4 regions of the Ewingella allii genome follow, and region 4 is predicted to be linked to each of the others. Evidence: predicted binding sites of a transcription regulator. Region 4 holds the regulator's gene; each other region holds the start of a gene.
What was found. The regulator Fur, encoded in region 4, represses iron uptake genes when iron is present. The targets are predictions, from matches to a motif close to ATAATAATGAGAACNACTATCAA.
Positions count from the first base shown of each region.

Region 1: SBO83_RS05915 (TonB-dependent siderophore receptor) is a predicted target of Fur. The motif match lies at 1,144-1,166, and genes of this name have one in related genera.
Region 2: SBO83_RS07535 (TonB-dependent siderophore receptor) is a predicted target of Fur. The motif match lies at 1,143-1,165, and genes of this name have one in related genera.
Region 3: SBO83_RS18925 (TonB-dependent siderophore receptor) is a predicted target of Fur. The motif match lies at 1,032-1,054, and genes of this name have one in related genera.

Region 1 is NZ_JAWUDN010000001.1:1,252,822-1,255,027, reverse strand. Features, by position in the region: gene chaB (putative cation transport regulator ChaB) at 1-17, shown strand, start outside; gene SBO83_RS05920 (gamma-glutamylcyclotransferase) at 334-1,023, shown strand; gene SBO83_RS05915 (TonB-dependent siderophore receptor) at 1,188-2,206, shown strand, end outside.
Region 2 is NZ_JAWUDN010000002.1:181,988-184,193, reverse strand. Features, by position in the region: gene SBO83_RS07540 (ABC transporter substrate-binding protein) at 1-1,064, opposite strand, end outside; gene SBO83_RS07535 (TonB-dependent siderophore receptor) at 1,234-2,206, shown strand, end outside.
Region 3 is NZ_JAWUDN010000010.1:130,412-132,617, forward strand. Features, by position in the region: gene SBO83_RS18915 (Bor family protein) at 1-92, opposite strand, end outside; gene SBO83_RS18920 (class I SAM-dependent methyltransferase) at 203-859, opposite strand; gene SBO83_RS18925 (TonB-dependent siderophore receptor) at 1,233-2,206, shown strand, end outside.
Region 4 is NZ_JAWUDN010000001.1:265,532-267,737, forward strand. Features, by position in the region: gene chiP (chitoporin ChiP) at 1-483, shown strand, start outside; gene chiQ (ChiQ/YbfN family lipoprotein) at 522-860, shown strand; gene fur (ferric iron uptake transcriptional regulator) at 1,068-1,523, opposite strand; gene fldA (flavodoxin FldA) at 1,804-2,206, opposite strand, start outside.

The DNA.
Region 1 (2,206 bases), 990 kb from region 4:
GGCATCCCAAAAAGTAATGCATACCTTGGCTTTCTTACACTAAAAAGCTTTCCGCCCGGCCCTCGTGCCGGGCTTTATTTGTCTCTCATTGCCATTCCCGCCGCGCATTTATCAATGTTCACTAAATGTTCATCATATTTTCGTTTTGTGATCACCTTCAATCTTGATTGCTGACGCAGAAACGCATAAGGTTTGAACTATTAACGACATAAAGAAATTCTTATGTTTTTTTCCTTTTTTAGAGCGTTAAAAAGGAATAAAGCGCAATAACGGAGAAAACAGCGTCAACAGTATGGCAAGTTCTATAAGCAGTGGTTTTGAAGGAGGCGATGAATGTTAACCCGAGATTTTCTGCGTAACGCAGATTGCAAAACAGCATTCGGCAGCATCGACGAGTCGATGTTATTGACCTCCGAACAACGTTCCGCCTCGCTCGATTGCACGCTGGCGCGACGCCCGGACAATAGCCCGGTATGGATATTCGGTTACGGCTCTCTGATGTGGAATCCGGTGTTTGACTCGGATGAGGCGCGCCCGGCAACACTTAACGGCTATCACCGCGCTTTCTGTCTGCGCTTGACCTCGGGACGCGGGACGCACACCCAGCCGGGTCGCATGCTAGCGCTAAAAGAGGGGGGCCGCACCACGGGTCTGGCGTTCCGCCTGCCGGAAGATAAGCTGCGAGAAGAGCTGGAACTGCTGTGGAAACGTGAAATGGTCACCGGCTGTTACTGCCCGACGTGGTGCGAGCTGGATCTCGACGACGGCCGCAAAGTGACCGCGCTGGTGTTCATCATGGACCCGGCACACCCGCTGTTTGAAGCTGACACCTCATATCAGGTGATCGCGCCGCTGATTGCCAAAGCCAGCGGGCCGCTCGGCACCAACGCGCAATACCTGTTCGCGCTGGAGAAAGAACTGCAAACCTACGGTATGCGCGACGACTGCATGAGCGAACTGGTTAATCAGGTGCGCATGCTGCTGGCGGTATCTCCGGCAGAAGGGGTTCCCGGCCTCGGCTAAGACTTACTGCTGCAATTAACGCAACCCACTAAACCGCCATTGGATGCACTTCAAAAGGCGGTTTTTTTTATTACCAATTTTATTGCAATCGAGCAGTCAATGCGCATAATCCCAATCTTTATGAGAATCATTGGCATTCTCATTTTGTTCATTGGGGAACCTCTATGCAAACGTCACACCGCTCACCGTCGGCGGGTCGCCTGACCCGTAGCCTATTATCCGTGCTTATCTGTTCGGCTATCACTGCACCTCTGGCCCACGCCGCTGCGCCATCGCCAGCTGCGCCAGACAGCGTGAGCAGCCTAAAGGGAGAAGATACCCTGACCGTCACCGCCGTGGCGGATGACTTCAAGGCTGGGGGCAACACCCCGGTGCCAGCCTATCTTGACGGCGGCGTGGCGAACGGCGGAAGGTTGGGGATCTTGGGCGAGCAGGATGCTAAAAACGTGCCGTTCAACGTGATTAGCTTCACCGACAAACTGATTCAGGACCAGCAGGCGCGCTCGCTGGCCGACGTGCTGAGCAACGATGCCTCGGTGCAGAGCGGCTACGGCTACGGCAACTTCTCCGAAACCTTTATGGTGCGCGGCTTCTCGCTCAATGGCGATGATATCTCCTACGGCGGCATGTACGGCGTGCTACCGCGTCAGGTGGTCGCCAGCAACTTCGCTGATCGCGTCGAGCTGTTTAAAGGCTCCAACGCCTTTATCAACGGCGTCACCCCGGGCGGCAGCGGGGTGGGCGGTGCGATTAACGTCGAACCCAAACGCGCCTCTTCCGCACCACTCACTCGCGTCACGATGGATTACACCAGCTCCTCGCAGATTGGCACCGGCATTGACGTCGGCCGCCGCTTTGGCGACAACGACCAGTGGGGCGTGCGCGTCAACGCCCTGCACCGCGAAGGGGACGCGGCGGTGGACGATGAATATCGCCGTACGACCCTTGGCTCTATCGGCCTGGACTATCGCGGCGATCGTTTCCGCAGCTCACTCGACCTTGGCTATCAAAAGCAGGTCGTCGGCAATGGCCGCCCGCCGGTGTATCTCAGCCCGACGCTGACCAAAGTTCCAGATGCGCCATCATCAACCCTTAACTACGCGCAGCCCTGGTCGAACACCCATACCGAGAACGAATTCGGCATGTTGAAAGGGGAGTATGACCTCACCGATCACTGGACGGC
Region 2 (2,206 bases), on a different contig from region 4:
AAATCGGCCTGCGGGTCGAGATCTTTGAACAGCTCTGGGTGCAGGAATTTGGCGATGGCTTCAATAGCAAAAATGTTCAGCGGGCTGTCGTAATACTGATGATAAACCGCCAGCACCCGATGCTGCTTGATGGAATCCAGCACGTTGACGCCGTTGCGCGCCATCAGCTTGTCCAGACGTTGCGCCGAAAGCGCGGCGTCAGCGTTGTAGCCCAAAGGCACGCCGATACTCTCTTTAAAGCTGCTGCTCCAGTCCGCGCCGGTCATCAGGTAAGCGTCCGGCTTGCTGGTGATCAGCTGCTCCAGATTAATGGTGCCGCTTTTGCCCGCAAACAGCGCGCTGCCCAGATTCACCCCGCCCGCGGTTTGAATAAACTCACCAAAGCTGCCTTTTCCGTAGGTAAAACAGCACTCTTCGCCGGTCATGCCCGCGTGACGTTCGATAAACACTTTTGGCTTCTGCTGGTCGGTCAGGGTCGCTACGCGCTGGTTAATCATGTCGATGCGCGACTGGTAGAAGTGTAAGAAGCCTTCGGTTTGCTGCTCATTGCCCAGCGCCTGACCTAACAGGCGAATGCTCGGCACGGTATTGGTCAGCGGATGCAGGCGGAAATCGATAAACACCACCGGCACGCCAATCTTGGTTAATTGCTCAAGAACCCGGCTCTCTTCCAGTTTCTTCTTTACGCCCGCATCAAAAATAATCAGGTCAGGCTTCAAACCTACGGTTTTCTCCACGCTGAAATCGCTGTAGTAGGCGTTCTCCAGCATCGGTAATTTTGCCAGCTCTGGGTAGTCGTTCTTGTAAAGAGCAAACAGGTCAGGGGCTTTGGCTTTTAGCGCGTTATCCCAGGCAATGATTGACTCGAATGGCTTAGTAGGATGAACCAGCTGAAGAGCCTGAATGGCGCGTGAGTCGGCCAAAATGACCCGCTCCGCAGGTTTAGGCAATACCACTTGCCGACCGGTGACATCGGTCAGCGTGATGGGGTCAGCCTGAGCAACAAAAGACACCAGACTACTCAGTCCTAATAACAGTAGGGCCGGCAATGTTTTCGCGAGCATAAGAGGTCTTCCTGAAAGACGGCTTGAATGGGGATAAATCTTCAAAAAACACAGTATTTACTAATACTTACAGTCCTGATTATAATGCAAACAATTCTCATTACAATTAGCATTAAACATACGTTCTTTACCTAAAGTTAACACTTTTTATAACAGGAAAAAACAAGATATGTCAGCGCGTTACCGCCTTTCAGTCCTTGCCACGGCCGTGGCCATCGCACTTCCTTATTACGCATCAGCAGCCGACACCAAAACGCCAGCCACAGCCACGCCATCGACCACCGCCACGCCGGAAGACAGAACGGATTCTGTGACCGTGGTAGGTAACTGGTTAGACAGCGGCGACAATGAAACGGCGGTGCTCGATCACCCTGGCGCGCGGACTATTATCGACCAAAAGCAGATCCGTGAAAAAGGGGCTGAAACCATTGGCGAAGCGCTGCGCGGCACGCCGGGCGTTCAGGTACAGGAAAACAACGGCACCGGCGGTAGTGACATATCTCTGAACATCGGCGTGCGTGGCTTAACCTCTCGCCTCTCCCCGCGTTCCACCATCATGATGGACGGCGTACCTTTGGCGGTGGCGCCTTATGGTCAGCCACAGCTCTCCATGGCACCCCTGTCTATGGGCAACATCCAGTCGATTGACGTGATTCGCGGCGGCGCGGCGGTGCGCTACGGGCCGCAGAACGTCGGCGGGGTGATTAACTTCGTTTCCAAAGACATTCCTAAAACTTTCGGCGGCGATGTCAGCACCCAAACTGAAGGCGCGGCGCACGGCGGCTTGAAAACCCTAACCAGCGCCTCGGTGGGCGGCACGGCGGATAACGGCTTAGGCGCGGAGTTGCTCTATTCCGGCCTGCATGGTCAGGGTTATCGCGAAAACAACGATAACACTGACATCGATGATTTCATGTTCAAAACCAAATACAACTTCACTGAAAAAGATGAGTTGTTGGCTAATTTCCATTACTACAACGCCAGCGCCGGTATGCCGGGCGGCCTGACCGCGCAGCAGTATAAAGACAACCCGTTCCAGTCGGTGCGCCGTTTTGACCAGTTCGAAGGGCGTCGTCAGGATATGTCCTTCAAATATCGTCATCAGGAAGACGACAGCCAGTTTGAATTGCTGACTTACTTCA
Region 3 (2,206 bases), on a different contig from region 4:
TTAGTGGCCACGCCCTGACCCAGGTTGAAAGTCTGTTGAGCACAACCAGACAGCAGCACGGCAAAAGCAGCGGTAAGTAATACTTTTTTCATCAAAAAATCCCTTATTAACCCTAAAAATTAAAATAGAACAACCAAGTACGGAATTCTTATCGGAAATTTAGGGCAAAGGTTTAGGGATATTTGAGTAATTACTTAATTTATTACAAAACACGGGCCAGCAAGAAGCCATCCCAGCCTTTACTGCCGACGGTTTGCAGCGCGGTGGCACTCAAGCGCGGCTCTTCGGCAATCAGGTCGAAGAAGCTTCTAACGCCCTGCACGCGATCGTCGTCGCTGGCGGGATTAACCACTTCGCCGTCGCGCACCACGTTGTCACCGATGATCAATGTACCGGGCCGTGAGAGCTTGAGCGCCCATTGCAGGTAATGAGGATTATTCGGTTTGTCGGCGTCGATGAAAATCATATCGAACGGGCCTGAATCAATTAGCTTCGGTAGAGTGTCCAGCGCCGGGCCTTGGTGCAGTTTGATGCGCGATTGCAAACCCGCCAGTTCTATATTTTGCCGCGCCACCTGTGCATGGTGTTGGTCGGCCTCCAGCGTCACCACCTCCCCGCCCTCCGGCAAAGCGCGGGCCAGCCACACCGTGCTATATGCGCCCAATGTGCCGATCTCCAGAATGCGTTTTGCTCCGACCATTTGAGCAAACAGCGCCAGAAGTTTCCCCTGATTAGGTGCCACGTCGTGTGCGGGCAGCCCGGCTCGCGTATTATTTTGCAAAATCGCGTTCAGCGTATCGTCACTGCCCACCAATTTATCCACGATATAGCTATCAACTTGCTGCCATTTTTCACTCATTAGCTTCTCCGCACATGTTGAATCATTGCCAAAAATTTACTTAACATTTTATTAACAAGCAATATTGACTTAAGCCGTAACCGAACAAAATGAGGCCAATTCCATGATAAATATGAGGATAAAAAACAACCTCATTTTAAATTTTTATTAAAAGTTCCCTTGAAATTGAAAAACAATAATGATAACAATTATCATTAAGTTTAGCATTCACGTAAGTTATGAATAAACACCCACTTTGAGCGGGTGTTTTTGTTGTGGGAATAACTCCCCGCGAATGCCCAGCTTTTAGTTCACATGACGATGTCATGGGCTTTTTACACACACTTTTTTCATAACTCGATATTTCATCTCGATATCTATAGGGACTTTGAATATGTTGTTGGCCTTCCCTCTAAAACGCTCGGTGCTCTTGTGCGCCGTGGCGCTGACGCTTCCTGCTGCCTCATTCGCTGAAGATACCGTTGTTGTGACCGCAGCTCCGCCACAAACTGCCGACACGCCGACTCAGGGTTACAACGCGAAAACCAGTCGTACAGCAACCAAAACCGATCAGCCGATCATCACCACCGGTCAGGCTGTGTCAGTAGTGACTCGTCAGCAGATGGACGACCAGAACGCCACCACCGTTAACGCCGCGCTGAACTATACGCCGGGCGTATTCACCAACTTCGCTGGTGGCGCGACGCGTTATGACACCATCTCTCTGCGCGGTTTCCACGGCGGCGACGTCAACAACACCTTCCTCGACGGCCTGCGTATTCTGAGCGACGGCGGCAGCTACAACTCCATTCAGGTTGACCCTTGGTTCCTTGAGCGCATCGACGTGCTGAAAGGGCCATCTTCTGCCCTCTACGGCCAGAGCATTCCGGGCGGCATCGTGATGGAAACCTCCAAGCGCCCGCAATTCACTGAAGAAGGCCACTTCCGCCTGTCAGGCGGCACGCAAAACACCAAGGGCGGCGCGTTCGATTACACCAACGCCATCAATGACCAGTGGGCTTTCCGCCTGACCGGCATGACTCGCAGCAGCGACACCCAGTACGACCACCAGCGTGAAGAGCGTTATGCGATCTCTCCACAGCTGATGTGGCAACCGGATGAAAACACCTCCCTGTTACTGCGCGCTTATCTGCAAAAAGACCCGTCCGGTGGCTATCACGCCGCCGTGCCAGCCGATGGCAGCCTGTACGGCGATCGCCTGAGCCGTGGCTTCTTCGACGGCGAATCTTCGCTGAACCAGTTCAAACGCTGGGAGCAGATTTACAGCTACGAATTCCGCCACGCGTTTAACGACGTATGGTCATTCCGCCAAAACACCAGCTACACCCACTCCAACACCGAGTTGGA
Region 4 (2,206 bases):
GGGCAATTTAACTGGCGTCTGGAAGGCACCATGGTTAAGGCCGATGGTAACCAAGGTTATTTCCTGCAACGCATGACCCCTACCTATTCTTCTTCTAACGGCCGTCTTGACGTGTGGTGGGACAACCGTTCCGACTTCAACGCCAACGGCGAAAAAGCATTGTACGCGGGCGTGCTGTATGACTTGGCGAAATGGGATCTTCCGGGCTTCGCGGTGGGCGGTTCTTACGTTTATGCGTGGGATGCAAAACCAAGCTCCAACCCGATTTACGACCAGAGCCAGCGCTTGAAAGAGAGTGCGTGGAGCCTCGATGCGCTGTACACCGTGCAGGGCGGCCGTGCCAAAGGCACCTTGTTCAAGCTTCACTATACCCAGTATGACAACCATTCCGACATCCCAAGCTGGGGCGGTGGCTACGGCAACATCTTCCAGGATGAGAAAGACGTGAAGTTCATTGTTATTGCGCCATTCACCATTTTCTAATATCGGACTCTGGGTAAAAAATAATGAAAATGAAATCGATTAAAAATATGTTGTTGGTGGTGGCTTCTGTCGCTTTGCTAGGCGCTTGTTCTGACCCGAGTGCCAGTAAGGCCGACCAGCTTCGTCACTCTTACACCAACTGTATCAATACCTCGAATGGCGAAGCCGATAAGCTAGCGACCTGCCAGACCATTCTGGAATCGCTGCAGAAAGAGAAAGCCCATGAGGCGTTTGCGAAGAAAGAAACCGTGCGGGTTATCGACTACCAGAAATGCCTGACGGCGCGTAAAACCGGCGATGGTCAAAGCTATGCCGAGGATTGCGGTAAAATCTGGCAGGAGATCAAAGCCAACAACTCGCCGAGCGCCATGAAGTAAGGTGAGTTGACGGGCGCAAGCGGCAGGGCAGTCAGCCTTGCCGCCAGCCACAATGAAGAACCCCGATTTCGGATGCAGAGATCGGGGTTTTTTAATGTCTGAATCGAGCGGGGAGGAAATTAGGCATAAAAAAAACCGCTTTTCAGCGGCTAATTTTAGTTCTGCTCCATCTCAGGCAGAACATAACGCATGACTACAGAACTGCAATTACAGTGCTGGTTTATCGTTATGCAGGCTGTCATCTTCACGGCAGTCACCCAGTTCGCAGTGGCCGTACAGATAGAGGCTGTGGTTAGTCAGTTTAATGCCATGTTTCTTCGCAATCTCACGCTGACGTGCTTCGATTGACTCATCGCGGAATTCAATAACGCGGCCGCAATCAAGGCAAATCAGGTGGTCGTGGTGATGCTGTTGGGTCAGTTCGAAAACAGATTTGCCGCCTTCGAAGTTATGACGGGTAACGATACCTGCGTCATCAAATTGGTTCAGAACGCGGTAAACCGTCGCCAGACCAATCTCTTCACCCATATCAATTAATTGTTTGTACAAATCTTCCGCGCTGACGTGATGACCTTCCGGCGCTTGCAGCACTTCCAGGATCTTAAGTCGCGGAAGCGTGACTTTTAAGCCAGCTTTCTTCAGTGCGGTATTATTGTCAGTCATGCGGATTCAGTCCTGTTACTATGCTTGTCACGTTGAGGCATGAAGCCTGTGGTATCAGTTCATGGTGAATAGGGGGATCTGTTAACGAAGATCACACTTTTCACGACTGTCGCGATCAGATCGCAACGGCTTGATCAATAGAATAAACCAAGATCTAAGTGTACCTTGATACCGCTGAAAGTTACAATTTTGTAGCGGTTAAATTGTTAATTTCAGTAATAGATTGGCCCTTTCGACGTGTAATCAACGACTCAGGGCCTTTCTTGCTATCAGCTCATGATCAGCCAATGATTTCAGCTAAACTTAATTCTTCGGTGATCTGTTTCACCCATGCATCCACGCGCTCATTGGTCAGTTCTGGTTGACGGTCTTCGTCAATCGCCAGGCCGATGAAGTGAGTGTCATCCGCCATACCTTTAGAGGCTTCGTAGTGATAACCGGCTGTTGGCCAGTGTCCTACGATAACCGCGCCGCGTGGCTCGATGATGTCACGCACGGTGCCCATCGCATCACAGAAGTATTCGGCATAATCTTCCTGATCGCCACAGCCAAACAGGGCAACCAGCTTACCTTCGAAATCTATCTCTTCCAGCGATGGGAAAAAGTCGTCCCAGTCACACTGTGCTTCGCCGTAATACCAGGTTGGAATGCCGATCAGCAAAATATCGAATTTTTCCAAATCC